One region of the Ectothiorhodospira sp. PHS-1 genome, then DNA from elsewhere that is predicted to be linked to it. Evidence: predicted binding sites of a transcription regulator. Region 1 holds the regulator's gene; each other region holds the start of a gene.
The links. Region 1 encodes sigma-54, which starts transcription at its own class of promoters, with help from an activator protein. Its sites were predicted from a motif close to TGGCANGNTNCNTGCTT; they were not measured.

Region 2: glnA (glutamate--ammonia ligase) is a predicted target of sigma-54. The motif match lies at 6,616-6,632, and genes of this name have one in related genera.
Region 3: flgB (flagellar basal body rod protein FlgB) is a predicted target of sigma-54. The motif match lies at 3,192-3,208, and genes of this name have one in related genera.

The regions. Positions count from the first base shown of each region.
Region 1 is NZ_AGBG01000003.1:14,189-24,056, forward strand. Features, by position in the region: gene thiC (phosphomethylpyrimidine synthase ThiC) at 1-582, shown strand, start outside; gene ECTPHS_RS01615 (hypothetical protein) at 598-807, opposite strand; gene ECTPHS_RS01620 (diguanylate cyclase) at 1,010-2,140, shown strand; gene ECTPHS_RS01625 (HPr family phosphocarrier protein) at 2,154-2,423, opposite strand; gene ECTPHS_RS01630 (PTS sugar transporter subunit IIA) at 2,425-2,820, opposite strand; gene rapZ (RNase adapter RapZ) at 2,841-3,701, opposite strand; gene hprK (HPr(Ser) kinase/phosphatase) at 3,698-4,645, opposite strand; gene ECTPHS_RS01645 (PTS sugar transporter subunit IIA) at 4,642-5,115, opposite strand; gene hpf (ribosome hibernation-promoting factor, HPF/YfiA family) at 5,123-5,446, opposite strand; gene ECTPHS_RS01655 (RNA polymerase factor sigma-54) at 5,501-7,018, opposite strand; gene lptB (LPS export ABC transporter ATP-binding protein) at 7,185-7,910, opposite strand; gene lptA (lipopolysaccharide transport periplasmic protein LptA) at 7,907-8,401, opposite strand; gene lptC (LPS export ABC transporter periplasmic protein LptC) at 8,598-9,161, opposite strand; gene ECTPHS_RS01675 (HAD family hydrolase) at 9,158-9,685, opposite strand; gene ECTPHS_RS01680 (KpsF/GutQ family sugar-phosphate isomerase) at 9,719-9,868, opposite strand, start outside.
Region 2 is NZ_AGBG01000002.1:133,818-143,685, reverse strand. Features, by position in the region: gene ECTPHS_RS01405 (EAL domain-containing protein) at 1-84, shown strand, start outside; gene ECTPHS_RS01400 (beta-lactamase hydrolase domain-containing protein) at 96-779, opposite strand; gene ECTPHS_RS01395 (1-acyl-sn-glycerol-3-phosphate acyltransferase) at 772-1,539, opposite strand; gene gmhB (D-glycero-beta-D-manno-heptose 1,7-bisphosphate 7-phosphatase) at 1,532-2,086, opposite strand; gene glyS (glycine--tRNA ligase subunit beta) at 2,083-4,155, opposite strand; gene glyQ (glycine--tRNA ligase subunit alpha) at 4,176-5,096, opposite strand; gene ECTPHS_RS01375 (cation diffusion facilitator family transporter) at 5,309-6,460, shown strand; gene glnA (glutamate--ammonia ligase) at 6,718-8,127, shown strand; gene ECTPHS_RS01365 (DUF4124 domain-containing protein) at 8,230-8,772, shown strand; gene glnL (nitrogen regulation protein NR(II)) at 8,965-9,868, shown strand, end outside.
Region 3 is NZ_AGBG01000009.1:29,169-39,036, reverse strand. Features, by position in the region: gene flgM (flagellar biosynthesis anti-sigma factor FlgM) at 1-88, opposite strand, end outside; gene flgA (flagellar basal body P-ring formation chaperone FlgA) at 190-840, opposite strand; gene ECTPHS_RS05600 (chemotaxis protein) at 1,121-2,053, shown strand; gene ECTPHS_RS05595 (protein-glutamate O-methyltransferase CheR) at 2,230-3,060, shown strand; gene flgB (flagellar basal body rod protein FlgB) at 3,245-3,643, shown strand; gene flgC (flagellar basal body rod protein FlgC) at 3,660-4,079, shown strand; gene ECTPHS_RS05580 (flagellar hook assembly protein FlgD) at 4,092-4,769, shown strand; gene flgE (flagellar hook protein FlgE) at 4,812-6,023, shown strand; gene ECTPHS_RS05570 (flagellar basal body rod protein FlgF) at 6,039-6,779, shown strand; gene flgG (flagellar basal-body rod protein FlgG) at 6,813-7,601, shown strand; gene flgH (flagellar basal body L-ring protein FlgH) at 7,663-8,358, shown strand; gene ECTPHS_RS05555 (flagellar basal body P-ring protein FlgI) at 8,371-9,501, shown strand; gene flgJ (flagellar assembly peptidoglycan hydrolase FlgJ) at 9,517-9,868, shown strand, end outside.

The DNA of each region.
Region 1 (9,868 bases):
AAGGTGAAGGAGAACGTGGACAAGGAACTGGTGGACTGTTTCGAGGCCCCCTTCTACACCCTGGGGCCGTTGGTGACGGACATCGCTCCCGCCTATGACCACATCACCTCCGGGATCGGTGCGGCCAATATCGGCTGGTACGGTACCGCCATGCTCTGCTACGTGACCCCCAAGGAGCACCTGGGGCTGCCCAACAAGGCGGATGTGCGCGACGGCATCATCACCTATCGCATTGCCGCTCATGCGGCGGATCTGGCCAAGGGCTTCCCCGGTGCCCAGGTGCGGGACAATGCCCTGTCCAAGGCCCGATTCGAGTTCCGCTGGGAGGATCAGTTCAACCTGTCCCTGGACCCGGAGCGGGCGCGGGATTTTCACGACGAGACCCTGCCCAAGGAGGCCCACAAGGTGGCCCATTTCTGTTCCATGTGCGGCCCCCACTTCTGTTCCATGAAGATCACCCAGGATGTGCGTGAATACGCCGCCCGGCAGGGGGTGTCGGCGGAAGAAGGGCTGGACCAGGGGATGCAGGAGAAGGCCCGGGAGTTCGTCAAGGGCGGTGCCCGGGTCTATCGGGAGGTCTGAGTTTCCTGTGCTCGTCTAGCGAGGGGGCGGCTGGTACCGATAGGCCCTGGCCTTGCGCCAGGGCGACGACGGCCTGATGCCGGCCGCCCTCAGCATCTGTTCAAGATCTGCTCCCAACCTGCCCAGTTCCTGGCGATAGGCAATGAGCCCGTCCAGCAGATCCGCGGCCAGCGAGGTCTGGGTCTGCAGGGTCGGGTCGTCATGGTCAGCCCGGTCGATCTGCATCTGTGAAGTGCTCCTGACGGGTGTGCATACCTTGTGTGTAGTCCAGTGTCCGTCACCTTGCCAGTTTCCGGGGCAGGGGAAAGGGCAGGCGGTGTGTTCGGGCTGATCAAAATCAGGTTGTCCCTCCGGCGCACGCAGGTCATGATCCGTAAAGGGTGGATGGGATAGTCTGGGAACAGACTCGGCAAGGGAACGATAACGCATGGCGGAACAGGCACAACTGGAACAGGAGAACCTCTGGCTGAAGCAGCGTCTGGCCACGCTCATCGAGGCGGCCCGTGACAACGAGCGCAAGCTGGACCGTATGACCGATCTGGAAATGCGTCTGTTGGCCGCTGACGGCCTGGTGGGCATCCTGGCCCTGCTTCTGGAGGAGTTTCCCCGGGATTACGACCTGGATCATGTGGGGCTGGTGCTCCATGACCCTGATGGAGTCATCGGTGGGATACTGGCGACGGATCCCTGCCCCTCCGAGCAGTGGTCCCTGAGGCTGTTGTCTTCCGTCGACGATCTGCAATCCCTGACAGGACTCTATCTTGGAGATTATGCCGCCTGTCCCGAAGCCCTGCGCTTCGCTGGTCGCGTCGAGCTTTGCAGTGTGGCGCTGGTGCCGCTGGAGCGAGCGGGCCGCTGTCTGGGCGCGTTATCTCTGGGCAGTCGCTGTGACGGCCGTTATGGAGAGGGGATGGATACCTACCTGCTCAGACGTCTGGCGGCGGTGGTTGCCATCTGTATCGAGAATGCCTTGGCCGCCTGGCGGTTGCGGGAGCTGGGTGTCACTGATGCCCTGACCGGGGTGCGCAATCGCCGTTTCTTCGACCTGCGCCTGCAGGAGGAAATGATCCGTGTGGTACGGGAGCGACAGAGCCTGGCCTGCCTGTTCGTGGATATCGACCACTTCAAGGTCATCAATGACTGCCATGGTCATGCTGTCGGTGACCAAGTCATTTCCGCGGTGGCCCAGCGACTTGGACGGCATCTGCGCGGCTCGGATCTGCTGGCGCGTTACGGCGGGGAGGAATTCGTGATGCTCCTACCGGGGCTGGATCGTCAGGAGGTCCGTGCGGTCGCGGAACGGGTCAGACAAGTCGTGTGCGATGTGGCGGTAGCGGCGGATGACCACAATGTGCCGGTGACGGTTTCCATCGGTGTCGCACATTGGGCGGCACAGCGTCTGGCCAGCCAGGATCCCTCTATCTCGGCGCAGGTCCTGTTGCGGGAAGCGGATGAGGCTTTGTTGCGGGCCAAGAGCGACGGCCGCAACCGGGTGGTGATGGCGGGCATGCCGCCCGCGGATACCGTGTCACTGGAGTTGCTGCCTCTGGGGCTTTAGGCTTCCGCTCCGACTACTCCGGCTCACCGAACTTGTCATTGATCAGGCCTTCCAGGGCCTTCAGGGCAGCTTCGGCGTCGTCGCCTTCCGCAACCAGGCGAACGGTGCTGCCCTTGCCAGCCGCCAGCATCATGATGCCCATGATGCTCTTGCCGTTGACTCGCTTTTGTCCCTTTTCCACTTCCAGGCTGGCATCGAAACTGCTGGCCAGGTTGACGAATTTGGCCGCGGCACGGGCGTGCATGCCCAGACGGTTGATGATGGTAAGTTCTCGGCTGGGCATTTTAACTGTGGGTCTCGCAGAGCAGGATGCCGTCATGGCCTCCGCTGATGGCCTTGTTGACCAATTCATGCAGGCGCAGATTCGGGTAGTTGAGCACCCGGACCAGCATGGGCAGATTGATGCCGGCGATGACCTGTACCTTGGGTTGCTGCAACAGGCGGTTGGCGATGTTGCTGGGGGTGGAGCCGTACATGTCGGTCAGGACCAGCACGCCGTCCCCCTGATTCAGACGTTGGTAAAGGTCAATTGCGCGGTCCAGCAGGATGTCCGGATCACCGGACTGGGACACCGCCAGGCAGCGAGTCTCCAGGGGGATGGAGCCCATCATGGATCGGGCTGTGCTCAGCAGGTCCTCGCCAATGTGATTGTGAGTGATGATGAGAAGTCCGACGGACATGGATGCATACCGTGACTGGTTCAGGAAAGTTCGCGGTGACGGGTGGTCACACCGTCGCCTCTGAGCTCACGAAAATGGCGGGAGAGTCGTTCGGTCAGATAGACCGAGCGATGGCGACCCCCGGTACAGCCGATGGAAACGGTCAGATAGCTGCGATTGTCGCTCTCAAACCGGGGTATCCAGGTGATGAGGAAGTCGCGCAACGAATTGAACATTGCCTCCACCATGGATTCGTTCTCCAGAAAACGGATCACCGCCGGATCCTTGCCGGTCAAGGCGGCTAAACTCGGTTGCCAGTGGGGATTAGGCAGACAGCGTACATCGAACACGAAATCCGAGTCTACCGGTGAACCGTACTTGAAGCCGAAGGACTGGATCAGCAGTGACAGCCCTCGCAGACTGGCCTGACGGACCCGCTCCCGAATGGACTGGCTGAGCTGGTGGACATTGGTGCGGGTGGTGTCGATGGCCAGATCGGCATGGTCGGCAATGACGCCCAGCAGGTCCCGTTCCAGGTTGATGGCCTCCATCAGGGGGATGCCCCGACGGGCCAGGGGGTGACGGCGACGGGTCTCGCTGAAGCGGCGGAGCAGGGTTTCCAGTTCCGCGTAGAGGAAAATGATCTGCAGCTCGACGCCCATGGCGCGGATTTCGTTGACGATGCGACCGAACTGGTCGAGAGATTCGATGCCGCTGCGGGCATCGATGCCCACGGCCGCCTCGCCATAGCCGGCTTGGGGAGCTTGTCGCAGTTGGCCAACCACCGCCGGCAGCAGTTCCAGGTGGAGGTTGTCGATGCAATAGTAGCCGGCATCCTCCAGAGCATGCAGGGCCACGGTTTTGCCCGACCCGGAAAGCCCGCTGACGATGATGAGTTTCATGAGTCGCTCTGCATCTGACGCCGCTGGCGGGCGGAAAGATCGTCGGCGGCAATGTAGCCGCGCAGCCGCAGCAGGTGATTGCGCACCGCCGCCTCCACCATGACCGCCAGGTTACGGCCGGAGGCCACGGGCAGGGTGATGACGGGAACCTGCAGTCCCAGTACCTCCCGGCTGCATCGTCCCCCATGAAGGCGATCGATGTCGGCGGACGTCACGTCGACCTGGTCTTTCAGGTCGATGATCAGGCGCAGGTACTTGCTGCTCTTGATGGCACTGTCACCGTACATGGCACGAATGTTCAGGACGCCCAGTCCTCTGACCTCCAGGAAGTTTTCCAGCACTGGCGGACAGGTGCCCCGCAGGATGTCCGGGGCGATGCGGGCAAATTCGGGTGCATCGTCAGCAATCAGACGGTGTCCGCGGCTGATGAGTTCCAGGGCCAGCTCGCTCTTGCCGATGGCGCTTTCCCCCGTCAGCAGCACCCCGATGCCCAGCACTTCCATGAAGACACCGTGCAGGGTGATGGTCTCCGCCAGCTTGTCGCTGAAGAAATAGCGCAGGATATTGATGATTTCGTGGCTGTGCAGGGCAGTGGAGAGCAGGGGGACGGCCTGTTTGTCCGCCAGGGCGCACAGTTCCGGCTGAACCGCCAGACCGTCGGTGACGATCAGGAGGGCCGCCGTGCCGTTCACCAGCTGTTCCAGGATGTCCCGCTGGGAGTTCTTGCGCAGGTTCCACAGGTAGCGCATCTCGTCCGGACCCAGCACCTGGATCTGGTTGGGATGGATGATGTTCAGGTGTCCGACCAGTGAGGTACTGCCGTGAGGCGTGGCCTGGTGAGCGATCCGGCGTTCCCTGCCCTGATGACCGGCCACCCAGCGCAGGGCCAGGCGTTCTCCCATGGCCTCGACGACGTGATGGACGGTAAGGGGGGGCGTGGTCACGGTGAGTCTGGGCTTTCGGTATCCCAGTGGTGTACCAGCTCCAGCAGGTCTTCCGGTCCTTTGGCGCTACGCAGTCGGGCCAGGGTCTCCGGATCGGAGAACATGCGCGCGAGCAATGCGAGGATCTGCAGGTGTTCGTCGGTACATTCGGTCGGCACCACCAGGGCAAACAGGATGTCCACCGGTTCGCTGTCCGGGGCGTCGTAGTCCACGCCCTTGCCCAGCTTGAGCAGGGCGGCACAGGCCTCGTCGGCTCCGGCCAGCCGGCCGTGGGGGATGGCGACGCCATGCCCCAGGCCGGTGCTGCCCAGGCGTTCCCGGGCCAGCAGGCTGTCGAAGATCTCTCCCTGGGTCAGCCTGGGCAGGTGGCTCGAAAGCATGTCACCCAGCATCTCCAGAGCACGTTTCTTGCTGCTGACGTCCGGCAGACAGCAGACGCGCTCCGAAGCGAGAAGATCACCGATGTTCATGGATATCTCACCCGATGTGGTTACGGTGGGAGCCTTCGGCGCGGTGATGGTCCTTGAGCTTCTCCTTGTGCTTGACCACCTGACGGTCCAGTTTGTCGACCAGGGCGTCAATGGCTGCGTACATGTCGGCATGGCTGGCGTCGGCAAAGATGGTGTTGCCGCTGACCAGCATGTTGGCTTCCGCCTTCTGCTGCAGTTTCTCCACGGTCAGGACCACATGTACGTCGATGACGTTGTCGAAATGGCGCTCCAGGCGCTGGAACTTGTCATTGACATAGTCGCGCAGGGCGTCGGTCAGGTCCACGTGGTGACCGGTGAGGTTGATCTGCATGAGGTGACTCCTTGGTTTGAAATGTGAAAGTGAAGCTGAGGCCTGGTTGTGGATTCAGACGAGGCGCTTGCGTTCGTTGGATGGCGGGATCGCCATGGCCTCGCGATACTTGGCAACGGTGCGCCTCGCTACCTGGATGCCCCGGTCCACCAGGATCTGGGCAATCTTGCTGTCACTCAGGGGCTTGCCCTGGGGTTCTTCGGCAATCAGTTTGCGAATCATGGCACGGATGGCCGTGGCGGAGCACTCACCGCCGTCGGACGTCCCCACGTGGCTGGAGAAGAAATACTTGAATTCGTAAATCCCTCTCGGGGTGTGCATGTACTTCTGGGTGGTGACGCGGGAGATGGTGGATTCGTGCATCTCCAGTTGCTCGGCGATATCCCGCAGCACCAGGGGTTTCATGGCTTCGTCACCGTGTTCCAGAAAGGCGCGCTGATGTTCCACGATGGCGGTGCCCACACGCAGCAGGGTCTCGTTGCGGCTTTGCAGGCTTTTGATGAACCAGCGGGCCTCCTGCAGGCTATTGCGCAGGTAGATATTGTCCTGGCTGGAATCGGCCCGTCGCACAAAGCTGGCATAAAGTGGGTTGACCCGCAACCGGGGCGCGACTTCCGGATTCAGTTCCACCTGCCAGAATCCCTCGCGCTTGCGCACGAAGACATCGGGAATGATGTATTCCGGTGCGCTGGAACTGATCAGGGTGCCCGGGCGGGGATTCAGGCTCTGGATCAGCGAGATCACCACCTGCAATTCGCCGTCAGCCAGCCCCAGTCGGCGCTGGACCCCCTTGAAGTCGCGGGTGCCCAGGGCTTCCAGGTGATCACGCACCAGGGTTCTGGCCTCGGCCAGCCAGGGCGTCTCCGGCGCGAACTGCTCCAGTTGCAGCAACAGGCACTCGGCAAGATCCCGTGCACCCACGCCCACGGGATCCAGGTGCTGGACCATGCGCAACACGGCTTCCACCTCATCCAGCTCCAGTTCCATCTCCTGATCCTGGGCCAGGCCGGCGTGGATCTGCTCGATGGGTTCGGCCAGGTAGCCGTCATCGTTGATGGCATCGATGATGGTCATGGCGATGACCTGGTCCCGCTCGCTCAGGGGCGACAGGTTGATCTGCCAAAGCAGGTGGTCACGCAGGTCTTCGCCGGGTGCACTCTGATTCTCGAACAGGTCGCGACCGTCGTTGTCCATCTGGCCGCCGCCGGCGGTCGGCATGTCGTAGAGGTCTTCCCAGTTGCTGTCCACGGGCAGTTCCTCGGGAATGGTTTCCGCGGATTCGCTGGTGTTGTCCCGTTCGGCGGGCTCGTCGAATTCCCGGCTCTCCGCATCCTTGTCGGCGCTATCGGCGCCGGGGGCCATGCCTTCAGGTTGGGTGGCTTCATCCATGCCGGTATCCAGGTCGGCATCCGCGCCTTCCAGGGCTTCCAGCATCGGGTTGGTCTCCAGCGTTTCCTGGATCTGGGCCTGGAGCTCCAATGTGGACAGCTGCAGCAGCCGGATGGCCTGCTGCAGCTGCGGTGTCATGGTAAGGCTCTGGCCGAGACGGAGCTGGACAGAAGGTTTCAGCATAGGATGTGGCGTGCCACCGGAGTCGTCAGGCAGGAGTTGAAGGGTCCGGGCAGTACTGACGGTGCCTTGCCGTCATGTGCCGGGTCTGTCATCCGGATTATACGTCCTGGCACGAAAAATGTGACCCAGTGTGGGGAAACCATGCGTTGGCTCAAAAACTCTACCTTCATAGTCGGAAATGATCGCCCAGGTAGACCCGCCTGACCTGGGGGTCTGCCAGCACCACTTCCGGCGGCCCCTCGCTGATCAGGTGTCCGTCGCTCAGGATATAGGCGCGATTGCAGATGCCCAGGGTTTCACGGACGTTGTGATCGGTGATCAGTACCCCGATATTCCGGGAGACCAGATGGGTGATGATGCGCTGAATTTCGATCACGGAGATGGGGTCTACCCCGGCAAAGGGCTCATCAAGCAGGATGAAGGCCGGTTCGGTGGCCAGGGCGCGGGCGATTTCCACCCGCCGCCGCTCACCCCCCGAGAGGCTGATGCCCAGGCTCTCGCGGATATGCATGATCTGAAACTCTTCCAGCAGGGATTCCATGTGCTCATGGCGCTGGCCGCGGCTGAGGTCGCGGCGTGTTTCCAGCACGGCAAGCAGGTTGTCTTCCACCGACAACTTGCGAAAAACCGAGGCCTCCTGGGGCAGATAGCCGATGCCCAACTGGGCGCGGGCATGCATGGGCAGGGGGGTGATATCCCTGCCGTCCAGTTCGATGCGCCCGCCGTCGCAGGGGATGAGACCGACGATCATGTAAAAACAGGTGGTCTTGCCGGCGCCGTTGGGACCCAGCAGGCCCACGACCTCACCGCTGTTCACCTGCAGTGATACACCGTCCACCGGCTTGCGGGCGCGGTACTGCTTGACCAGGTCGTGGGTCTGCAGACGACTCATGGCGTCCCCTCGACAGGGGCGGGAGGCTGTTCCCTGGGCGTGAAGATGGCCTCGACACGGCCGGTGTCCCCGGTGCGGGCCTCCAGCGTGGCCGTGCGCAGGTCATAGGTGATGCGGCTGCCCCGGAACTCGTCCGTGCCCTGTCGCACGCGGGCATTGCCGCTCAGCTCCATGCGTTGCTCGTTGGGGAGGAACTCCATCCGCGCGGCTTCGGCCCGGACTTCCCGCCCCTGTGGATCCAGTGTGTTCAGGGTGGCCGGTTGACCCTCCGCGGTCATGCGTTCCAGCACCCGGCCCGGGGTATGGACGGTGACCGTATCGCCGCTGATTTCTGTGGCGCCCTGGGTGATGCGTACGCTGCCCCGGTAGGTGCTGATGCCCCGGTTGTCGTCCAGGGTGGCCGAGTCCGCCTCAATGCGGATGGGCAATGTCCGGTCCACCTGCGCCTGGAGCGGTCCGGACGGCAGCAGGATGGCCAGGGCCGGGATCATGAACCACGCGCCAGGCCGTCGCCAGGGTGAGCACTGAACCGCGCCCTCGCCGTTGCTCCCGCGAAGGCGGGAGCCCATGCTTTTCACTCCGTGACTGGATTCCCGCCTGCGCGGGAATGACGACCCGGGGGAGGCCGGCCGCATTCCGTTGGACCTGGATTCCCGCTGGCGCGGAAATGACTGACTGGGAACAGCCCTAATGGGGAACATAGACACCCCGTGCTTCTCGTTTGAGTTCCAGAATTTCACGTTCAAGATCCAGGAACAGCCCCAGACCCTCGGCCTCCTGATAGGTTGTCTGCAGACGTGCCGGGGCATCGGTGACGGCCTGACGGGGATCAGGCCAGAGGGTGGTGTCCCGGGTGGTGATGGTGATCGGGTCCCGTCCACCCTCTGCAGCGCGGTGGATGTGCACCTCGCCCAGCAACCTGACCTCATCACCGATGGGGGAGATCCAGCCCTGCTCGGAGCGCAGGGTCCAGGTGGGGCCAGGTGGTTGATGCAGGACCAGTACCGGGGTCTCCAGCCAGCGTGCCCCATCCATTTCGCGCTGCTCCATGCGCTGGCCGCGGAGCTGGTAACGGGGTTCACCCTGGGAGTCCATATGGATGGCCGCATACTGTTCCAGAAAGAAATCGGTTCCTTCGGTTGCCGCGTCTTCCAGTACCCGGCGGCGTTCATCGGCGTCCCGGGCCAGCCAGAAGCCGACGGCCGCGACCAGAGTCAGCAGCAGGATCAGGAACAGCGAGGGCAGTTTCATCTCAGATAGGCTGCCATGGCGGCCTGCAGAGTGCCCTGGGCCTCCATGATGAATTCACAGACCTCCCGGGCGGCACCGCGCCCTCCCGGTTGTCGGGTGACGTAGTGGGCGTGTTCCCTTACCAGGGCATGGGCGTCAGCCACCGCAACGGCCAGGGCGACCCGGCGCATGACCGGGAGATCCACCACGTCATCCCCCACGTAGGCGGTTTCATCGGCGCCGACACCGGCATCCGCGAGCAGGCCGCCGAGTGCTTCGAGTTTGTCGCGTCGGCCCTGGACCACGAGCCGGATGCCCAGATCCCGCATCCGGTGTTCCACCACGCCCGAGCGGCGGCCGGTCAGGATGCCCACCTGGACACCGCTGTCCGCGAGCATGCGCATGCCCTGACCATCCTTGCTGTTGAAGGCCTTGTACTGGCGTCCGTCATCGTCCAGGAACAGGCTGCCGTCGGTGAGTACGCCATCCACATCAAAGATGACGAAGCGCACCCGTCGTGCGCGTTCAGTGAGCGTTTCGTTCATGGGGCAACGATACCACGCGTCGGGCAGGAACGGTCAGACCACGCCGGCGCGCAGCAGGTCGTGCATGTTGAGGGCGCCCACCAGGCGTTGACCCTCGTCCAGCACCGGCAGGGCGCTGATCTTGTGATCCTCCATGATCTTCAGGGCCTCGGCGGCCAGCATGGTGGGGGCGGCGGTCTTGAA
Region 2 (9,868 bases), on a different contig from region 1:
CTGCGGGACATCGGCGTAGACCATGTGCAAGGCCATTTCATCGGCGAACCGAGGCCGCTGGAATCGCTGGTACTGGGGCGCTGACCCCGGGCTCCCTACTCCCGGCGCAGGATCCGATCCACCAGCGTGTCCACGACCCGTCGGGGCCGGAAGGCCTTTTTCAGGGCCCTGCGGTCATAGCGGGTATCCACCCATTCCAGCAGGGACATGGAGGAGCCCGCCGTATCCAGCAGATAGGCCTCGAAGAAGTGATCCAGCAGACCGGTCTTGGCCCAGCGGTAATGGAAATAGGGCCACAGGCGCAGTTGTCGCGTCTGCGTCAGGGGCACCCCCTCCACCCAATGCAGATACAGGGTCCCCATCAGCCCGGCCCGGTCCGCCCCGGACTTGCAATGAAACCAGACCGGATAGGCGATGCGATGCAGTAGATCATGGGCCTCGTGAATCGCCTCCGGGCTGGGCAGATCCCGGGAGTAGAGTTTCAGAGAGTGCAACGCCACGCCCAGACGTGCACAAGCATCCGCCTCCAGGGCCAGCATGGGATTATCCGGTTCTTCCCCCCGCAGGTTCACCACGGTACGAATGCCGTGACGGGGAATGCGCCGGTACAGATGACGCGGCGAGGGCTGACCCGAGCGCCAGGCCCGGTCGGAAATCCGGTGAAAATTGGACAGGCCATATTCCCTCACCCAGCCGTCATCTCGCCACAAGGCATGCAGGTAGGCCCGGCGACGGCCGGATCGGGTGCTCAGATCCCAACCGGGTGGGGTTTCATTCATGGGAGTGATTCGCATCCGACCCGGACAGTCCGCACAGCACCGCAGTGCGGGATTCGATCCAGGTCTGGACATCCTTCATGATGGCCTCGGGCTTTCTGCCCTCGGTGGGGATGGGCGGTCCGATCTCCACCTGGATGGTCCCCGGATACTTGATGAAGCTGTTGCGGGGCCAGAACAGACCCGCATTGTGGGCCACCGGGATCACCGGACGACCGCTGCGTGCCGCCAGCACCGCCCCGCCCACCTTGTAACGGCCCTGATGGCCGGGCGGCGTCCGGGTTCCCTCGGGAAACAGGACCACCCACAACCCCCGGTCGAGCCGATCCAGCCCCTGGGCCACCAGCTGATCCATGGCCTTGCGACCGGCGGCCCGGTCCAGGGCGATGGGTTCCAGCATGCCCAGAGCCCAGCCGAAAAAGGGGATGCGCATCAGTTCCCGCTTGAGCACCCACGCCTGGGGCGGAATGAACTGCTGCAGGGCCAGGGTCTCCCAGGCCGACTGGTGCTTGCACATCAGTACCCTGGCCTCACCGCCCAGATGCTCGGTGCCGGTCACGGTATAGCGCAACCCGCAGGTCAGCGTCAGCCACCACAGGTTGAAGCGGGTCCACTGGGACAGCACCCGGAAACGGCCATGCCATTTCAGCGGCAGCAGCAGGGGGCTGAAGAGGGCAAACAGGACCGTGGACAGGGCCAAACCGGTCCAGAACAGGCCCGCGCGCAGGTAAAGCCATGGCGTGGCCGGAGGGTATTCAGTCATGGGCTTGATCCGTTTCAGTCAGCAGATGTTCCACCACCTCGGCCAGATCCGCAAAGACCAGCGTGCCCGCCGGTACCTGCCCTTCGGCGAGGGCCTTGAGACCGTTGCCGGTCCGCACCAGGATCGGGGTACAACCGGCGGCGGCGGCGGCCTGGAGATCGCGCGGAGAATCGCCCACGGCAGGAACCCCGGCCAGGGGCACGCTGAATGCCCGGCCGATCCGCTCGAACAGACCCGGCAGGGGCTTGCGGCAGTCGCAGCCCTCGTCCGGACCGTGGGGACAGTAAAAGATCCCGTCGATGCGCCCCCCCAGGGGCACCAGGGCCTCTTCCATGCGCCGATGGATGGCTCGCAGGGTGGGCAGATCGAACAGGCCTCGGGCCAGGCCCGACTGGTTGGTGGCCACCGCCACGCACCAGCCGGCCCGGTTCAGGCGGGCGATGGCCTCCAGGCTTCCGGGCAACGGCACCCATTCCGCCGGTGACTTGATGTAGTCGGGGGAGTCCCGGTTGATGACCCCGTCCCGGTCCAGGATGACGAGCCTCACGGCAGCCGGGACAGGTCCGCCACCCGCAGGAACAGCCCCGCCAGGCGATTGAGCAGCGCCAGCCGGTTATCCCGCAGGGCCGGATCCTCGGCCATCACCATCACCTGATCGAAGAAGGCGTCCACGGGGCCGCGCAGGGCCGCCAGCCGGGTCAGGCCATCGGTATACTCGCCCGCGTCCAGATGAGCGGCCACCACCTCCCGCAATCCTTCCAGGTGGCGATGCAGATCCTGCTCCGCCGACTCCGCCAGCAGGCGGGTTTCCACCCGGTCGGGCAGGCCGCCCTCCACCTTGCGCAGGATGTTGTGAATGCGCTTGTGAGCCGCCGCCAGGGCCTCGGCTTCCGGCAGTCCCAGGAAATGCTCCACTGCCCGCACCCGATGGTCGAAATCCAGAGGACGGGTGGGCCGCACCGCCAGCACCGCCTCGAACACCTCGGGGCGGATACCCCGGTCCAGGTAATAGGCCCGCAGACGCTCCATCACGTACTCCAGCACCTGGGGCACGGCAGGGACGGCCGGCACCCGGCCCTCGTAGCCTTCCGCGGTCTGTTGCAGCAGGGTTTCCAGATCCAGGGGCAGCTCCAGTTCCACCAGGATGCGCAGCACCCCCAGGGCGGCCCGGCGCAGACCGAAGGGGTCCTTGGCGCCGGTGGGCTTCTGGCCGATGGCGAAGATCCCCACCAGGGTATCCAGACGGTCCGCCAGGGCCAGCACCCGACCCACCGGGCCGGCCGGCAGGGCATCCCCCGCGTGGCGGGGCAGGTACTGTTGTTCCAGGGCCGCGGCCACCGCCTCCGGCTCGCCGTCATGGGCGGCGTAGTAGCGCCCCATGGTGCCCTGCAGCTCGGTGAACTCGAACACCATCTGGGTCTGCAGGTCGCACTTGCTCAGCAGGGCGGCCCGGCGGGCCTGATCGGGATCGGCCCCCATGTCCCGGGCCAGCAACCCCGCCAGACGTACCACCCGCAGGGTCTTGTCGTGCAGGCTGCCCAGCTTGTGCTGGAATACCACCGTCTTCAGGGCCTCCAGATGGCTCTCCAGGGGACGGCGGCGATCCTGGTTCCAGAAGAATTCCGCGTCGGAGAAGCGGGGCCGGATCACCCGTTCGTTGCCCTCCCGCACCCGCTCCGGCGCCCGGGAGTCCACGTTGCTGATGGTGATGAAGTGGGGCATCAGGCGCCCTTCCCCGTCCACCACCGGGAAGTATTTCTGGTTGTCCTGCATGGTGGAGATCAGCGCCTCCTGGGGCACTTCCAGGAAGCGGGCCTCGAAGTGGCCCACCACCGCCACCGGCCATTCCACCAGGGCGGTCACCTCGTCCAGCAGATCCGACTCGATCACCGCCCGACCGCCCAGCTCGGCGGCGGCGGCCTCCACCTGGCCGCGAATGGCGGCGCGACGGGCCTCGAAGTCCACCTTCACCCAGCCCTGGGTCTCCAGCAGCGGGGCATATTCGGACGGCGCGGACAGGGGCAGGGTCGCGGGGTGATGGAAGCGATGCCCCCGGGTCTCGCGACCCGCCGGGATGCCCAGGATGGGGGCCTGGATGACCTCGGAACCCAGCAACATCACCACCCAGTGCACCGGACGCACGAATTCCGCGTCACCATCGCCCCAGCGCATGCGCTTGGGAATGGGCAGGGCCGCCAAAGCGGCCTCGACGATGGCGGGCACCAGGGCGGCGGTGTCACGCCCCGGCTCCAGGTGACGGTGCACCAGCCAGGCGCCCTTGTCCGTTTCCAGACGCGCCAGGTCGGTCACCGCCACGCCGCAGGAGGCGGCAAACCCCTGGGCGGCGCGGGTGGGGTTACCCTGGGCATCGAAGGCGGCGGCCAGGGCCGGCCCCCGGCGCTCCATGGCCTGATCCGCCTGGCGCGGCGGCAGGCCCCTGACCCACACCGCCAGGCGGCGGGGCGCGGCATAGGCCACATGGTCAACGGGGTCAAGGCCGGCATCCGCCAGCCCCTTGATGACCCCGTCCGCAAAGGCATCCCGCAGTCCCTTGAGGGCCTTGGGCGGCAGCTCTTCGGTGCCGATCTCGATCAGAAGATCCTGTGTTTCGCTCATGATGTTGATCCAGTCCCAGGTCAGGTGCGTTCGGCCTTGGCCGCGTCGGGGAGCATGGGGAAACCCAGCTGTTCACGGGCGGCGTAGTAGGCCTCGGCGACGGCGCGGGCCAGTTCACGCACCCGCAGGATGTAGCGCTGCCGCTCGGTGACGGAGATGGCGCGCCGGGCATCCAGCAGGTTGAAGGTATGGGAAGCCTTGAGCATCTGCTCGTAGGCCGGCAAGGGCAGGCCCTGGGCGATGAGGTGCTTGCTCTGTTGCTCGCAAGTCTCGAACCAGCCGAACAGGGAAGCCACATCGGCATGTTCGAAATTGTAGGTGGACTGTTCCACCTCGTTCTGGTGGTAGACGTCACCGTAGGTGACCACACCCTGGGGACCCCGGGTCCAGACCAGGTCGTAGACACTCTCCACCCCCTGCAGGTACATGGCGATGCGCTCCAGACCGTAGGTGATCTCACCGCTCACCGGCCGGCAGTCCAGGCCGCCCACCTGCTGGAAATAGGTGAACTGGGTCACCTCCATGCCGTTGAGCCAGACCTCCCAGCCCAGGCCCCAGGCGCCCAGGGTGGGGGATTCCCAGTTGTCTTCCACAAAGCGGATGTCATGGATCAGGGGGTCGATGCCCAGGGCCTGCAGGGAACCCAGGTAGAGTTGCTGGATGTCCGGCGGCGAAGGCTTGAGCAGCACCTGAAACTGGTAATAGTGCTGCAGCCGGTTGGGGTTTTCCCCGTAGCGGCCGTCGGTGGGACGGCGGGAGGGCTGTACATAGGCGGTGCGCCAGGGTTCCGGGCCGATGGCCCGCAGGAAGGTGGCGGAATGGAAGGTACCCGCTCCCATTTCCATGTCGTAGGGCTGGAGCAGCACGCAACCGTGGCCCGCCCAGTAGTCCTGCAGGGCCAGGATGAGGCCCTGGAAGGTAGAGACGTCGTGAGAAGACATGAGGATCGACCCGAGTGATTCGTGGATGGCGCGACCCCGAGCATGGGTCGTGCAAAGCCTGACAGTATAACGGCGGCCGGTGGCGAGCGCCCAGTCCCGTGCGTGACCGGGAAACCTCCGACGGGTGGCGGGGCTGGGCGACCGTGTCACCAGGGTTTACAATCCCGCTTCCCCAAGCCGCGCCCACCCGGGCCAGGATCAACGAGGCCCTCATGTCAGCCGGGCTCCCCAGCGAACAGCGTTATCAGGCCATGCGTCGTGTCACCCTCGTCGGTGCCGTGACCAACCTGACCCTGGCGACGGCACAGATCATCGGCGGCTGGATCAGCCATTCCCAGGCCCTGATCGCCGACGGAGTGCATACCCTCTCCGACCTGGCCAGCGACTTCGTGGTGCTGTTTGCCGCCCGCAAGGCCAACGAAGCGGCCGACGCCAACCATCCCTACGGTCACGGCCGCATCGAAACCCTGGCCACCGTGGTCGTGGGTCTGGTACTCGCCGGCGTGGCCGTGGGCATCATGACCGATGCCGCACGACGCCTGCTGAACCCGGAAGAACTCCTGAGCCCCACCCCCCTGGCCCTGATCCTGGCGGCGGTCGCCATCATCAGCAAGGAAACCCTGTATCACTACACCATGCGGGTGGCCAAAAGGGTTCGCTCGCGCATGCTGGAAGCCAATGCCTGGCATCACCGCTCCGATGTGGTCTCGTCGGTGGTGGTGCTGGCGGGCGTGGGCGCCACCCTGGCCGGCCTGCCCTTCATGGACGCCGTGGCGGCCATCCTGGTGGCGCTGCTGATCGGCCACATGGGCGTCAAACTGATCTGGAACAGCGCCCGGGAACTCATCGACACCGGGGTGGAAACCCAGGAGCAGGAACGCATGCTGGAGGCGGTGCGCCGGCTGGACGGCATCCAGGGGGTTCACGACCTGCGCACCCGGCGTATGGCGGGCACCCTGCTGGCGGATGTCCATGTTCAGGTCGCGCCCCGCATCAGCGTCTCCGAAGGCCATCACATCGCCGATGCGGTCTGCGTGGCCATGCACGGGGTTCAGGACGAGCTGGGGGACATTCTGGTCCATATTGATCCGGAGGATGATCAACAGGGCGCCCCCAGCAGCCATCTGCCCAACCGCACCGAAATCCTCAAGCGTCTGCAGGCCCAGTGGCACGACGTGCCTGCAGCCCGGCATGCGGACCCGGTGGTGATCCATTATCTGCAAGGACAGGTACACCTGGAACTTCAGTTGCCCCTGCGGGCCTTCGACAGCCTGGCCGAGGCCGAAGCCGCCGCCCGGCAGTTGGTGGCATCAAGCCTGCGGGCGGCGGATGTGGGTCAGGTACAGGTGCTGTTCCGGTACTGACAGGCACCGCCGATGGGCGCCCACCCGTCATTAAAACGGATTTCGCGCCCCAAAACAGCGCAAAATACTCAAAAACGCACTAAGATTGTGCATGCAATCATCAAGCAGCCCCCGAAATCCGCCCCAAATGGCCTCCGCAACCCCATTCAACGCCATGGCACGCTTCATGCTTTCCATGGTTCGACCGAATTGAACACCCGCCCCGGCGGGGATCCGTTTCAACAGGCCTCTCTCATTCAAGCCCTGGAGGAGTACGCATGTCAGCAGCAGACGTTCTGAATATGATCAAGGAAAACGGCGCCAAGTTCGTCGATTTCCGCTTTGTGGACAGCCGCGGCAAGGAACAGCACGTGACCGTGCCCGCCCACACCGTCGACGAGGACGTGCTGGAAGGCGGCAAGATGTTCGACGGCTCCTCCATCGCCGGCTGGAAGGGCATCAACGAATCCGACATGATCCTCATGCCCGATGTGGACACCGCCGTCATGGACCCCTTCTTTGACGAGCCCACCCTGAACCTGCGCTGCGACGTGGTGGAACCGGCCACCATGCAGGGTTATGACCGCTGCCCCCGCTCCCTGGCCAAGCGCGCTGAGGTCTATCTGGCCAGCACCGGCATCGCCGACACCTGCCTGTGGGGTCCGGAAAACGAATTCTTCGTCTTTGACGACATCAAGTGGGGCAACTCCATCCAGGGCGCCTTCTTCAAGATCGACTCCGACGAGGCCTCCTGGAACTCCGAAAAAGTGTTCGAGGACGGCAACATCGGCCACCGTCCCTCCGTGAAGGGCGGCTACTTCCCGGTCCCCCCGGTGGACAGCCTGCAGGACCTGCGCTCCGCCATGTGCCTGGTGCTGGAGGAAATGGGCCTCAAGACCGAAGTACACCACCACGAAGTGGCCACCGCCGGCCAGTGCGAGATCGGCGTCGGCCCCGGCACCCTGACCCGCAAGGCGGACGAAGTCCTGGTCCTCAAGTACGTGGTGCAGAACGTAGCCCACAACTATGGCAAGACCGCCACCTTCATGCCCAAGCCCCTGGTGGGCGACAACGGCAGCGGCATGCACGTGCACCAGTCCCTGGCCAAGGACGGACAGAACCTGTTTGCCGGCGACAAGTACGGCGGCCTGTCCGAAATGGCACTGTATTACATCGGCGGCATCATCAAGCATGCCCGCGCCCTGAACGCCTTTACCAACGCCTCCACCAACAGCTACAAGCGCCTGGTGCCCGGCTTTGAAGCCCCGGTGATGCTGGCCTACTCTGCCCGCAACCGCTCCGCCTCCATCCGGATTCCGTGGGTCTCCAGCCCCAAGGCCCGACGTATCGAGGTGCGCTTCCCCGACTCCACCGCCAACCCCTACCTGGCCTTCTCCGCCATGCTGATGGCCGGCCTGGACGGTATCCAGAACAAGATCCACCCCGGCGAGGCGATGGACAAGAACCTGTACGACCTGCCCCCCGAAGAGGAAAAGCAGATCCCGCAGGTCTGCCACGCCCTGGATCAGGCCCTGGAAGCCCTGGACAAGGATCGCGCCTTCCTCACCGCCGGCGGCGTATTCACCGACGACATGATTGATGCCTACATTGATCTGAAGATGGAAGAAGTGACCCGCCTGCGCATGACCACCCACCCGGTGGAGTTCGATCTGTACTACAGTCTGTAAGCACAAGACGGGTTGAACACTGGAAGCACCGAACCCCCGGCTTGCCGGGGGTTCTTTTTTTCCGGACCCCGCCACGGAACAGAGGATACCAAGGACATCGCCATGCCCCTGCTGCTGATGCTGATGCTGCTGCTCACCGTGCCCGCCCAGGCCCAGATCTACCAATGGACCGACGAGCAGGGGCGCCCTGCCTTCGGTGACACGCCACCGGACGGAGTCGATGCACGGCCGATCCGGGTGGACCGGCCCGCCACCCTGCCCGGCCTGCCCGAGGCTCGGGACATCCTGCAACAGCCACCCCCTTCCGCAACGGAGGAACCAGGAGATGCCTATCAGCAACTGGCCATCAACCGCCCGGAACGGGACGGGGTGGTACGCACCAACCTGGGGCAGGTCGACGTCGCCCTGAACCTGAGTCCAGCCCTCAAAACGGATCTGGGGCACCGCTTCCGGATCCGCCTCAACGGCGATACCGCCGTGACCACCCAGGCCGCCCAAGCCATCCTGGACGAAGTCACGCCCGGAACTCACACGATCCAGGCGGAGGTCGTGGATGACGATGGCAACACCCTGATCCGCTCGGACACCACCACCTTCCACCTCCTGCGCACCACCGTGCAGCAGCAATCCCGACCGCGGCCCTGACCCGCCGCGTCACCGGCGCGGAACCGCCCCGCACCATCATGGTGCATGCTATGCTCCAGAGGCGCCGGAACAGGCCGCGCCACCGCTCCGGCGAGACCCCGAAAGCGTCGTCCCGTGACCACTTTGCGGGATGATTGCACGATTCCCGTGCGCGGCATGATTCTGGTTCGTTTCTTGCTAAAGAGAACCCGTATGCCGCCTGATCACAACCTGCATCGACAACTGCTGGAGACCCTGACCACCGCCGTGCTGGTAGCGGACGACCAGTTGCGCCTGGTCTACATGAATCCGGCGGCGGAAATGCTGATGGAGATGAGCCTGAACCGGATCCATGGCCTGCCGATTCAGGGCCTGTTCCGGGAGGACGAGACCTTCATCGCCAGCCTGCGGCAATCCCTCGACACCGGGCATCCGTTCACGGAGCGGGAGCGGCTGCTGGCCCTTCATTTCGCCCGGGAGGTCACGGTGGACCTGACCGCCTCCCCCATTTCCGAACCGGGACACGCCAGACAACTGCTGGTGGAACTGATCCAGGTTGACCGGCAACTGCGCATCACCCGGGAAGAGCAGCTGCTCAATCAGCAGTCCGCCACCCGGGCCCTGGTCCGCGGCCTCGCCCACGAGATCAAGAATCCCCTCGGGGGGCTGCGCGGCGCGGCCCAACTCCTGGAACGGGAACTGCCGGACCCGGATCTGCGGGAGTACACCCGGATCATCATCGGCGAAGCGGACCGCCTGCAGAACCTGGTCAACCGGATGCTGGGGCCCAACAGCCTGCCCCACTGCCGCCCCCTGAACATCCACCGGGTCCTGGAGCATGTCCGCAGCCTGGTCAGCGTGGAGGCGCCGGAAGAGATTCGCATCCGCACCGATTACGACCCCAGCATCCCCGACGTCAACGCCGATCAGGACATGCTGATCCAGTCGGTGCTCAACATCGTGCGCAACGCGGTTCAGGCCCTCGGCGACAGCGGGGAAATCCGCCTGCGGACCCGGGTACGACGCCAGTACACCATCGGTCAGATCCGCCACAAGCTGGTGGCCCTGATCCAGGTGATCGACGACGGGCCGGGCATCGGTGACGACATCCGCGAGC
Region 3 (9,868 bases), on a different contig from region 1:
GCGCGCCTTTGGCCACGTCGGAGGCACCACGGCTCTCCCCGGCGCTGCGCGGCTGAGTCTGGGTTAAATTCTTGATGTCGATGGACATATTGCGTTCCTCGCGTGCACTGAACGGCCACTTCTTAGAAATCGTATCGGCCGATTCGCGGGTTTCTTTAGGGGTAGTAGGGGCAGTCAGTGCAATTTGACTCACATACTAACACCCACCACCCCGGCTGACAGCACTCGACCTTCCACAATGCGCCGGGAGGACAGATTGCGAACCTGAACCCAGTCACCATAGGCGCCGTCCGCGAGCGCCTGTCCCTCCATGCGCACGGAGATGGCGGTATTTTGCGCCACCAGCATGACTTTCTGCCCTCGCTGCACCAGTCGCTGGGGCTCGACCATCTGGGGGCTCAGGGCAGTACCGGCGGGCAAGGCTCGTCTGAGGACCATGTTGGTGACCGCCGTGGGGTCGGTGAGATAGCCACCGTGCATGCTGCCCAGGTCACGCAACTCGAGCCGGATGTCGCCCTCGGAGATCAGGGTGCCTCGAGGCAGGGCTCTTTCCAGAACCACGACCTCGCCACGGACGACAATCTGCATGGGCACGAAAAGGCTCCAGGGCGAAGGGGTGGTGCAGCGAATGCCCACGGTGGTATGACCGGTCATCCTGGTGCCCGGAGGCAGGAAGGTTTCCAGTGGCCCGTCACACGCCCTGAGTCGCAGACGCGGGTCTAGTGAACCCCGGTTGATACGCACATCCACATGCTCGCCGTGATGGGCGCGTGCCTGTTGACCGAGGAACGCGCCTGCAGCCGTCAAAATACTGTCGTGCGACTGCGTTTCGACCGCCATGAGATTGGTGGGGGCGCAGATCAGCACACCCGCGAACAAACTTAGGAGGATCCCGTTGCGGCACTTGCGGAAGCTGAAAAACATCTTAATGCTACCTCGCTGGATGGTTCATCACCTATACCCGGGGGTATTTCAAGAAGCGCCGGATCTGTGGCGCATGATGTCCCTGGGGAGATATTGTGCAAGATGAGGGCCAGAAAAATTTCAAGAAATCTTTGTCGGAGCCGATCATACTCCTGAATGAGCAGGTATGATCTGCTGATACCCGCGGGAGAGCCTGATGAGCAGCTTGCTGGATGACGTCGATCGTCGGACCCAAATGGTGGGGCAGAATCGTCTGGAACTGCTCCTCTTCACTCTGGGCACCCGTCAGTTGTTTGCCATCAATGTATTCAAGGTACGCGAGGTCATCACCTGTCCCGCCTTGAGCCGGCTTCCCAGCGCCCACCCCATCATCCGCGGCGTGGCCACGTTGCGTGGCAAGACGGTGTCCGTGGTCGATCTGGCCCAGGCACTGGGCATGCCCCCGGTTCCCTCCAGGGAGAGCGGGTCCTTCGTCATTCTCACGGAGTTCAACCGTTCCGTGCAGGGGCTTCTGGTGGCGTCGGTGGATCGCATCATCAACCTCAACTGGGATCAGATTCATCCACCTCCCCGGGGCACGCACAAGGACAGTTTCCTGACGGCCGTGACCCAGGTCGATAATCGTCTGGTGGAGATCATCGACGTGGAAAAGGTGCTGGAGATGATCACCGGTCCGGCAAGGGACGTCAGTGACTCGCTGTTGTCCAACATTCAGGAAGGGGGCAAGGTACGCCGTGCCCTGGTCGCTGACGACTCCGCGGTGGCGCGCAGGCAGATCGTGCGCGCCCTGACCCAGATGGGCGTGGAATCCGTGGTGGTGAACGACGGCAGGCAGGCGCTGGACAAGTTGATGGAACTGGCTGCCCAGGGCCCCATCGAGCAACAGATCGGGATGGTGATCTCGGATATCGAGATGCCAGAGATGGATGGTTACACGCTGTCCTCCACCATCCGCAAGGAGCCGGCCTTGTCGAAACTCCACGTGGTGCTGCATTCCTCCCTGAGCGGAACCTTCAATGAGACCCTGGTCCGCAGGGCGGGAGCCAACCGTTTTCTGCCCAAGTTCAGTCCGGATGAACTGGCGGAGGTCGTGTTGGGATACCTGCAGGCGGATGATGCCGTGGAATGATATATAAGCGCGGCCGGCAGGATCATGCCGCCCGGCGGTCATTGCGTTCCCCTTGAACGGCAGTGTGCCATTGCCCCCTTTGGGGACTCTCGAGGGTATACTGTGGGTGCCATCCGTTGCGCTTTTCGATGGCTTGAGCCCTATAACGAAAGATTGATCCATAACAGGAAACCACCTTGTCAGGCCCTATCGAATCTCAGGATTACGAGGATTTCAGGCTGTTTCTGGAGAAGTCCTGTGGACTGGTCCTGGGGGAAAACAAGCACTATCTGGTGAACAGCCGCCTGTCGCGGCTCATGGGCGAGTTCTCGGTTTCTTCCGTGAGCGAGCTGCTCAGGCAGCTCAAGCTGGGGCGGAATCCCGGGCTGCGAGAGCGGATGATCGAGGCCATGACCACCAACGAAACCTACTGGTTTCGGGACGTGTTTCCCTTTGAGATCCTCAAGAACCAGATCTATCCGGAACTGGCAAAGCAGAAGGGGGCGGGATACGCCCCGCGCATCTGGTCTGCCGCCTGCTCATCCGGACAGGAAGCCTATTCCATCAGCATGGGGTTCAGTGAATACCAGCAATCCCGCCCCGGCAGCCTGCGGGATGTGCAGATCCTGGGCACGGACATCTCCGGCGCGGTGCTCAAGGAAGCGCGCGAGGCCAGCTACGATTCCCTGGCCGTCGCCCGCGGCCTGTCCCTTGAGCGACGCCAACGTTTCTTCGTGCAGAATGGCGATCGCTGGTCCCTCCGGCCCGACATCAAGGCCCGTGCTACCTTCCGTGAATTCAATCTCATGGACAGCTACACCCTGTTGGGGCGTTTTGATGTGGTGTTCTGTCGCAATGTCCTGATCTACTTTTCCATTGACTCCAAGAAGCTGATTCTCAAGCGTATCTCCCAGATTCTCAATCCGGGTGGTTATCTTTTCCTGGGGGCCTCCGAGTCCATGGCCAATTATTCCGACGCCTTTGAAATGGTGCGTTGCAATCCGGGCGTTGTATATCGCCTGCGCTGAAAGCACAGGCGTCAATAACCCGACCCGCTCCATGGGTCGGGATCTTGCGAACGGCGGTATCTTGCCGTGACAGCCTCTCCGATTCCGGGTGCCTTTCCCTTAAGTCTCTAAAATAACGAGACTTTCTTTTATGGCACGCTGATTGCATTTTCGACCTTCAGGAACATTTCTTGAGGTCGAGTCCATGCCACTTTCCATAGACAGGGCCATTGGTATCCACGGCGATGCGCTGCAGGTGCGCTCAAAGCGCCTGGAGTTGCTCGCCTCCAACATCGCCAATTCCGACACCCCCAACTACAAGGCACGGGACCTGGATTTTCGCCAGGTGCTCAGTCGTGCGCATCAGCCCGATGCCCTGGGCCTGCGCCTTACCCACGCCGCCCATATTGCCACTGATGCCTCGGGTCAGGCTCTGGACGAGCCGCTCTACCGGGTGCCCACCCAGCCGTCCCTGGACGGCAATACGGTGGACCCCCAGCTGGAGCAGGCGGCCTTTGCCGAAAATACCGTGCAGTATCAGGCCAGCCTGGATTTTCTCAGCAAGAAATTCAGCGGCCTGCGCACGGCCCTCAAAGGCGAATAGGCCGGGAGATTAAGTCATGAGCAACATGTTCAAGATCTTCGACGTCTCCGGTTCGGCGCTGAGCGCCCAGTCGGTACGTTTGAATACCATCGCCAGCAACATGGCCAATGCCCAGGTGGCCAGCACCACCCCCGAGCAGGCCTACCGCTCCAAGCAGCCGGTGTTCCAGACCGTGATGGACCAGTTCGGCGGCAGTGCGTCCACTTCTCCGGTACGGGTGGCCGGCATCGTCGAGAGCCAGGCCGAGCCCTTCGTGAAATATGAGCCCCATCATCCGCTGGCCAATGAACAGGGGTATGTCTACATGCCCAACGTCAATCTGGTGGACGAGATGGCCAACATGATTTCCGCGTCCCGTAGCTACGAGAACAACGTGGAAGTGATGAATACCACCAAGCAATTGCTATTGCGAACCCTGCAACTGGGCCAGTCATAGGAGGGATGAACCATGAGCGTCATTGATGCCAACACCCTAGCCAGTCTGGGCCTGACCTCGGCCGCCGGACAGAAAAAGGAATCCAGCCGGGACGAATTGGGACAGGCGGATTTCTTCAAGCTGATGATCACCCAGTTGCAGAACCAGGATCCCTTCGAACCTATGGAAAGTGGTGATTTTCTGGGCCAGATCGCCCAGTTCGGCACGGTCAACGGGATCGGTGAGTTGCAGAAATCCTTTGAAGGCATTGCCCAGGCCATGCAGGCCAACCAGACCCTGCAGGCCGCCGCCCTGGTGGATCGCGAGGTACTGATTCCGGTGGATCTGGCGGTGCTGGGTGACGAGGGAGGCATCCGCGGCGGAGTGGATCTGAAATCCTCCGCCAATGACTTGACGGTGAATGTGTACAACGAGGCGGGGGTGCTGGTGCGTCGCATCCCCATGGGTGGGCAGGGGAGCGGTATGAAATCCTTCGTCTGGGACGGCATCACCACGGAAGGCGAGCGGGCACCACCGGGGGTGTATGAGTTTCGTGCCGAGGCTCAGCTGGATGGCCAGACCAGCCAGCCCCAGACCCTGCTCAATGCCCGGGTGGACAGCGTCCGTACAGGGCAAGCCGGCGGGGGAATCACGCTGATCGTTGAAGGCTTCGGTGAGATCGACCTGGCCACGGTCCGGCAGATCGGTTGAGACGTGTCTTTAGAAACAAGCCAATAAACTGAGGGTTATACCATGCCATCATTCAACATCGGTCTGACCGGTCTGAACGCGGCCTCATCGGATCTGCAGGTGACGGGTCATAACATTGCCAACTCCTCCACGGCGGGCTTCAAGCGCTCCCGTGCCGAGTTCGCGGACGTGTTCGCATTGTCCTACACCGGGGTCTCCAAGACCGCCACCGGGAGCGGCGTCAACCTGGCGTCCGTGACCCAGCAGTTCACTCAGGGAGACCTGAATTTCAGTGACAATAACCTGGATCTTGCCATCAACGGCCAAGGATTCTTTATTTTAGATCGTGACGGAATAACCGAGTACACTAGGGCCGGTCAGTTTCAAGTCGACAAGGACGGTTTTATTGTCAACTCGGCCGGACAGCGCTTGCAGGGATATCCGCCTGAAGGTGGAAACCTGTTGCAGTCAATGCAGCTTACCATCGGTGATTCCGAACCCCAGCCTACTACGGCCATCAATGCACTCATGAACTTGAGTTCAGATGCGGAGCCTGTTGATGGTCCCATCGATCCAGAGGATCCGGAAACCTACAATTACTCAACATCTCTGACGATTTATGACTCTCTTGGATCAGCGCGTGCAGTCACACTTTTTTTCAGACGTGAGGATCCCCCTGAGAATAAAACTTGGGAGGTTGTTGCCGCCATAAGGGAGCCCGATGGAACCTTGGCAATCGTAGGTAATGACACTCTGGTCTTTAATAATGATGGCACGCTTGCAAGCGGTGAGTTGGAGATCAATTATGCAGATCCACCAAATGGTGCGGACGACCTTGAAATAACTGTCGATTTTGGTGACACCACACAATATGGAAGCCGTTTTAGTGTTGCCGCATTACGTCAGGATGGCTACACAGCAGGGCAGCTTGTAAGTGTTGATGTGGATTCTGATGGAACTATCTTTGCGAGATACTCCAATGGTGCCAATCGCTCCTTGGGGCAGGTCGCCTTGGCTAATTTTGATAACCCGCAAGGCTTGCAGCCGGTGGGGGGTACTAATTGGGTAGTGACGGCCGCCTCTGGCGAGCCCCTTCTGGGCCGCGGTGGTGAATCCAATTTTGGACTGGTCCAGGGCGGTGCCTATGAGGCGGCCAACGTCAACATCGCCGATCAGCTGGTCAAGCTCATCACCGCCCAGCGCAACTTCCAGGCCAATGCCCAGGTGATCAGCACCGCCGACACCCTGACGCAGACCATCATCAACATCCGTTAACGGAGGTAACGACTGATGGACCGCATGCTCTACATCGCCATGACCGGCGCCCGGGAGGCCGCGCACTCCCAGCAGGTCAACACCCACAACCTGGCCAATGCCAACACCACCGGGTTTCGCAAGAGCCTGGAGATGTTCACCAACCATCCCTTGCGGGGGCCGGTGTTCGACAGCCGGGACTATGCCCAGCTTCAGGCCGTGGAGGCGGACTTCACCCACGGTCCGCAGATCGCTACCGGCCGGGATCTGGACGTGGCGGTGCAGGGTGACGGCTGGATTGCGGTTCAGGCCATGGACGGTACCGAGGCCTACACCCGGGCAGGCAATTTCAAGGTGAACAACGTGGGCCTGCTCACCACCGGTGATGACCTGCCGGTGCTGGGCGAGGACGGGCCCATCGCCATCCCGCCCTTCGAGACCATTCTCGTCGGCGGTGACGGCACCATCAGCATCCGGCCCCTCGGCCAGGAGGCCAACGTCCTGGCCGAAGTGGGACGAGTGAAGTTGGTCAATCCGCCCCTGGAGGCACTGGCGCGGGGCGAGGACGGCCTGTTCCGTCGGGGAGACGGCCAGGAGGAGCCGGCCGATGCCGCCGTTTCACTGACCTCCGGGATGCTCGAAGGCAGCAACGTCAACACCGTGGAAGCCATGGTCAACATGATCGAGCTGGCACGGAATTACGAAACCTACGTGAAGCTCATGAAGACCGCCGAAGACCTGGATCGCAGCAGCGCCCAGCTGTTGCGCATGTCCTGATCGGCCGGCCATGCCTAGCAGGAGGACAAGATCATGAATCAAGCACTCTGGATTGCCAAGACCGGGCTGGATGCCCAGCAGACCCGCATGTCGGTGGTCTCCAACAACCTGGCCAACGTGAATACCACGGGCTTCAAGAAGGGGCGCGCCTCGTTCGAGGATCTGATCTACCAGACCGTGCGCCAGCCGGGTGCCCAGGCGGCGCAGAACAATCAGCTGCCCACCGGTCTGATGACCGGGGTAGGGGTGCGCACCGTGGCCACCGACAAGATCTTCACTCAGGGCAACCATATCCAGACCGACAATGCCTTGGACATCTCCGTTCAGGGGCGGGGGTTCTTCGAGATCCTGACTCCCGAGGGCAACATCGCCTATACCCGGGACGGCAGCTTCCAGCTCAATGCCGATGGTCAGGTGGTCATGTCCAACGGCTTTGAGCTGCAGCCGGGCATCTTCATTCCGGAAGGCGCCACCAGCATCACCGTCAGCCAGGACGGTATCGTCAGCGTCACCCTGGCCGGCCAGGAAAATGCCCCGGTGGAAGTGGGCAACATCCAGCTGGCCGACTTCATCAATCCCGCCGGCCTGCAGCCCATCGGCCAGAACCTGTTCATCGAAACCGCCGCCAGCGGCGCGCCCCAGCAGGGCAATCCCGGCCAGGACGGTCTGGGCCGTCTGATGCAAGGCTCCCTGGAGAGTTCCAACGTGAACATCGCCGAGGAGCTGGTGAACATGATCGAGACCCAGCGGGCCTACGAGATCAATTCCAAGGCCATTTCCACCTCCGACCAGATGATGCAGTACATCAACAACAATCTGTGATCCCGGCCCGATTCATGACCGAAGGTAGCCCATCATGAACACCCGAAACCTGAAAACTCCAATGCGGCCGCCGCTTGCCCTTGCGGGCCTGCCCCTGGCATGTCTTCTGGTGGTCATGAGCGGCTGCGCCACGGTGAAGCCGGTGGAGCGGGGCGACAATCCCAACTTCGCCACCGTCATGCCGCCCATGCCCATACCGCCGGAACACAATAACGGCGCCATCTTCCAGCCCACCGCGGTGCAGGGCCTGTTTGCCGACTACAAGGCTCGCCAGGTGGGGGATGTCCTCACGGTACTGCTGGCGGAGCGGACCCAGGCCAGCAAGTCGGCCAGTACCTCCACCAGCAAGGAGTCCAGTGTGAGCATGGCCAACCCCACCATCCTGGGGCGGCCGGTCACCCACAACGGGCGTCCCCTGCTCAACACCGAGATCAGTGGCAACCGGGATTTCGACGGCCAGGGCAATGCTTCCCAGAGCAACCGGCTGGACGGCTCCATCACCGTGATGGTGTCGGAGGTGCTGCCCAACGGCAACCTGGTGGTACAGGGAGAGAAGTGGCTGAAGATCAACCAGGGCGAGGAGTACATCCGGCTAAGGGGAATCGTCCGACCCGTGGACATCCGCGCCGACAACACCATCCTTTCCACCCAGGTGGCCTCTGCCCAGGTGGCCTATGGGGGGCGGGGTGCCCTGGCCGACAGCAACCGCCAGGGCTGGTTGAGCCGATTCTTCAACAGCCCCGTGTGGCCTTTCTAGGAGTGCCGCGCCATGTCTAACAACATACGTACAGTACTGATCGTCTGGGCCGTGACACTGCTGGTGCTGTCCCTGATCCTCCCCTCCGGCGCGGGCGCGGCGGAGCGTGTCAAGGATATGGCCTCGGTGGCCGGCGTCCGAAGCAACCAGCTGGTGGGGTACGGCCTTGTCGTGGGTCTGGACGGCACCGGCGACCAGACCACCCAGGCACCGTTCACGGTGCAAAGCCTCAAGAACATGCTGGGTCAGCTGGGTGTCACCGTGCCGCCCAACGTCAATCCCCAGTTGCGCAACGTGGCGGCGGTGATGATCCATGCCGACCTGCCGCCCTTTGCCAAGCAGGGCCAGACCATCGACGTCACGGTATCTTCCATCGGCAACGCCGGTAGCCTGCGGGGCGGCACCCTGCTCATGACCCCGCTCAAGGGGGCGGATGGCCAGACCTATGCCATTGCCCAGGGCAATCTGATCGTGGGCGGCTTCGGCGTGGCCGGCGCCGATGGCTCCCGGGTCAGCGTGAATGTCCCCAGCGTGGGCCGCATTCCCAACGGTGCCACGGTGGAGCGCGAGGTGCCCTCGGCCTTTGCCCAGGGGGATCACGTCACCCTGAATCTGCACCGCCACGACTTCACCACCGCCAATCGCCTGAGTGATGCCATCAATGATGCCATGGGACCCGGAACCGCCCGGCCGATGGACGGTTCCTCGGTACGGGTCAGCGCCCCGCGGGATCCGGGGCAGCGAGTGTCCTTCATCTCGGTGCTGGAAAACCTGCGGGTCCAGCCCGGTGAGCCGCCGGCCAAGGTGATCGTCAACTCCCGCACCGGCACGGTGGTGATCGGCAGCAATGTACGGGTGATGCCGGCGGCGGTGTCCCACGGCAGCATGACGGTGACCATCACCGAACGTGCCCAGGTCACCCAGCCTGCCCCCTTCGGGCAGGGCGAGACGGTGGTGACGCCGCAAACGGATATCGAGGTGACGGAAGAAGACAGCCGCATGTTCCTGTTCAATCCCGGCGTGACCCTGGACGAAATCGTCCGGGCCGTGAATCAGGTAGGCGCGGCTCCCGGTGATCTGGTCTCCATCCTGGAAGCTTTGCGCGAGGCCGGCGCCCTGCGCGCCGAGCTGATCGTCATCTGACGGGGGGGAGCGCACATGACCAGCCACATCGCCGACAGTTACCACTACACCGACATGCACGGTCTGGCGGAACTGCGTGCCCGTACCCAGTCCGGGTCCGCGGAGGCGTCGGACGAGGTGGCGCGTCAGTTCGAGGCCCTGTTCATCCAGCAGATGCTCAAGAGCATGCGGGCCGCCATGCCCACGGATGGTGGGCTCACCGGCGAGCACACCCGTTTCTTCCAGGGCATGTTCGATCAGCAGATCGCCCTGGACATGGCCCGGGGCAACGGCATCGGTCTGCGGGAGCAGGTCATGCGTGAGCTGACGGGCATCGGCGCCGATGCCGGGTCGATGTCGACGGGAGTGCTGAACATGCCCGTGCACC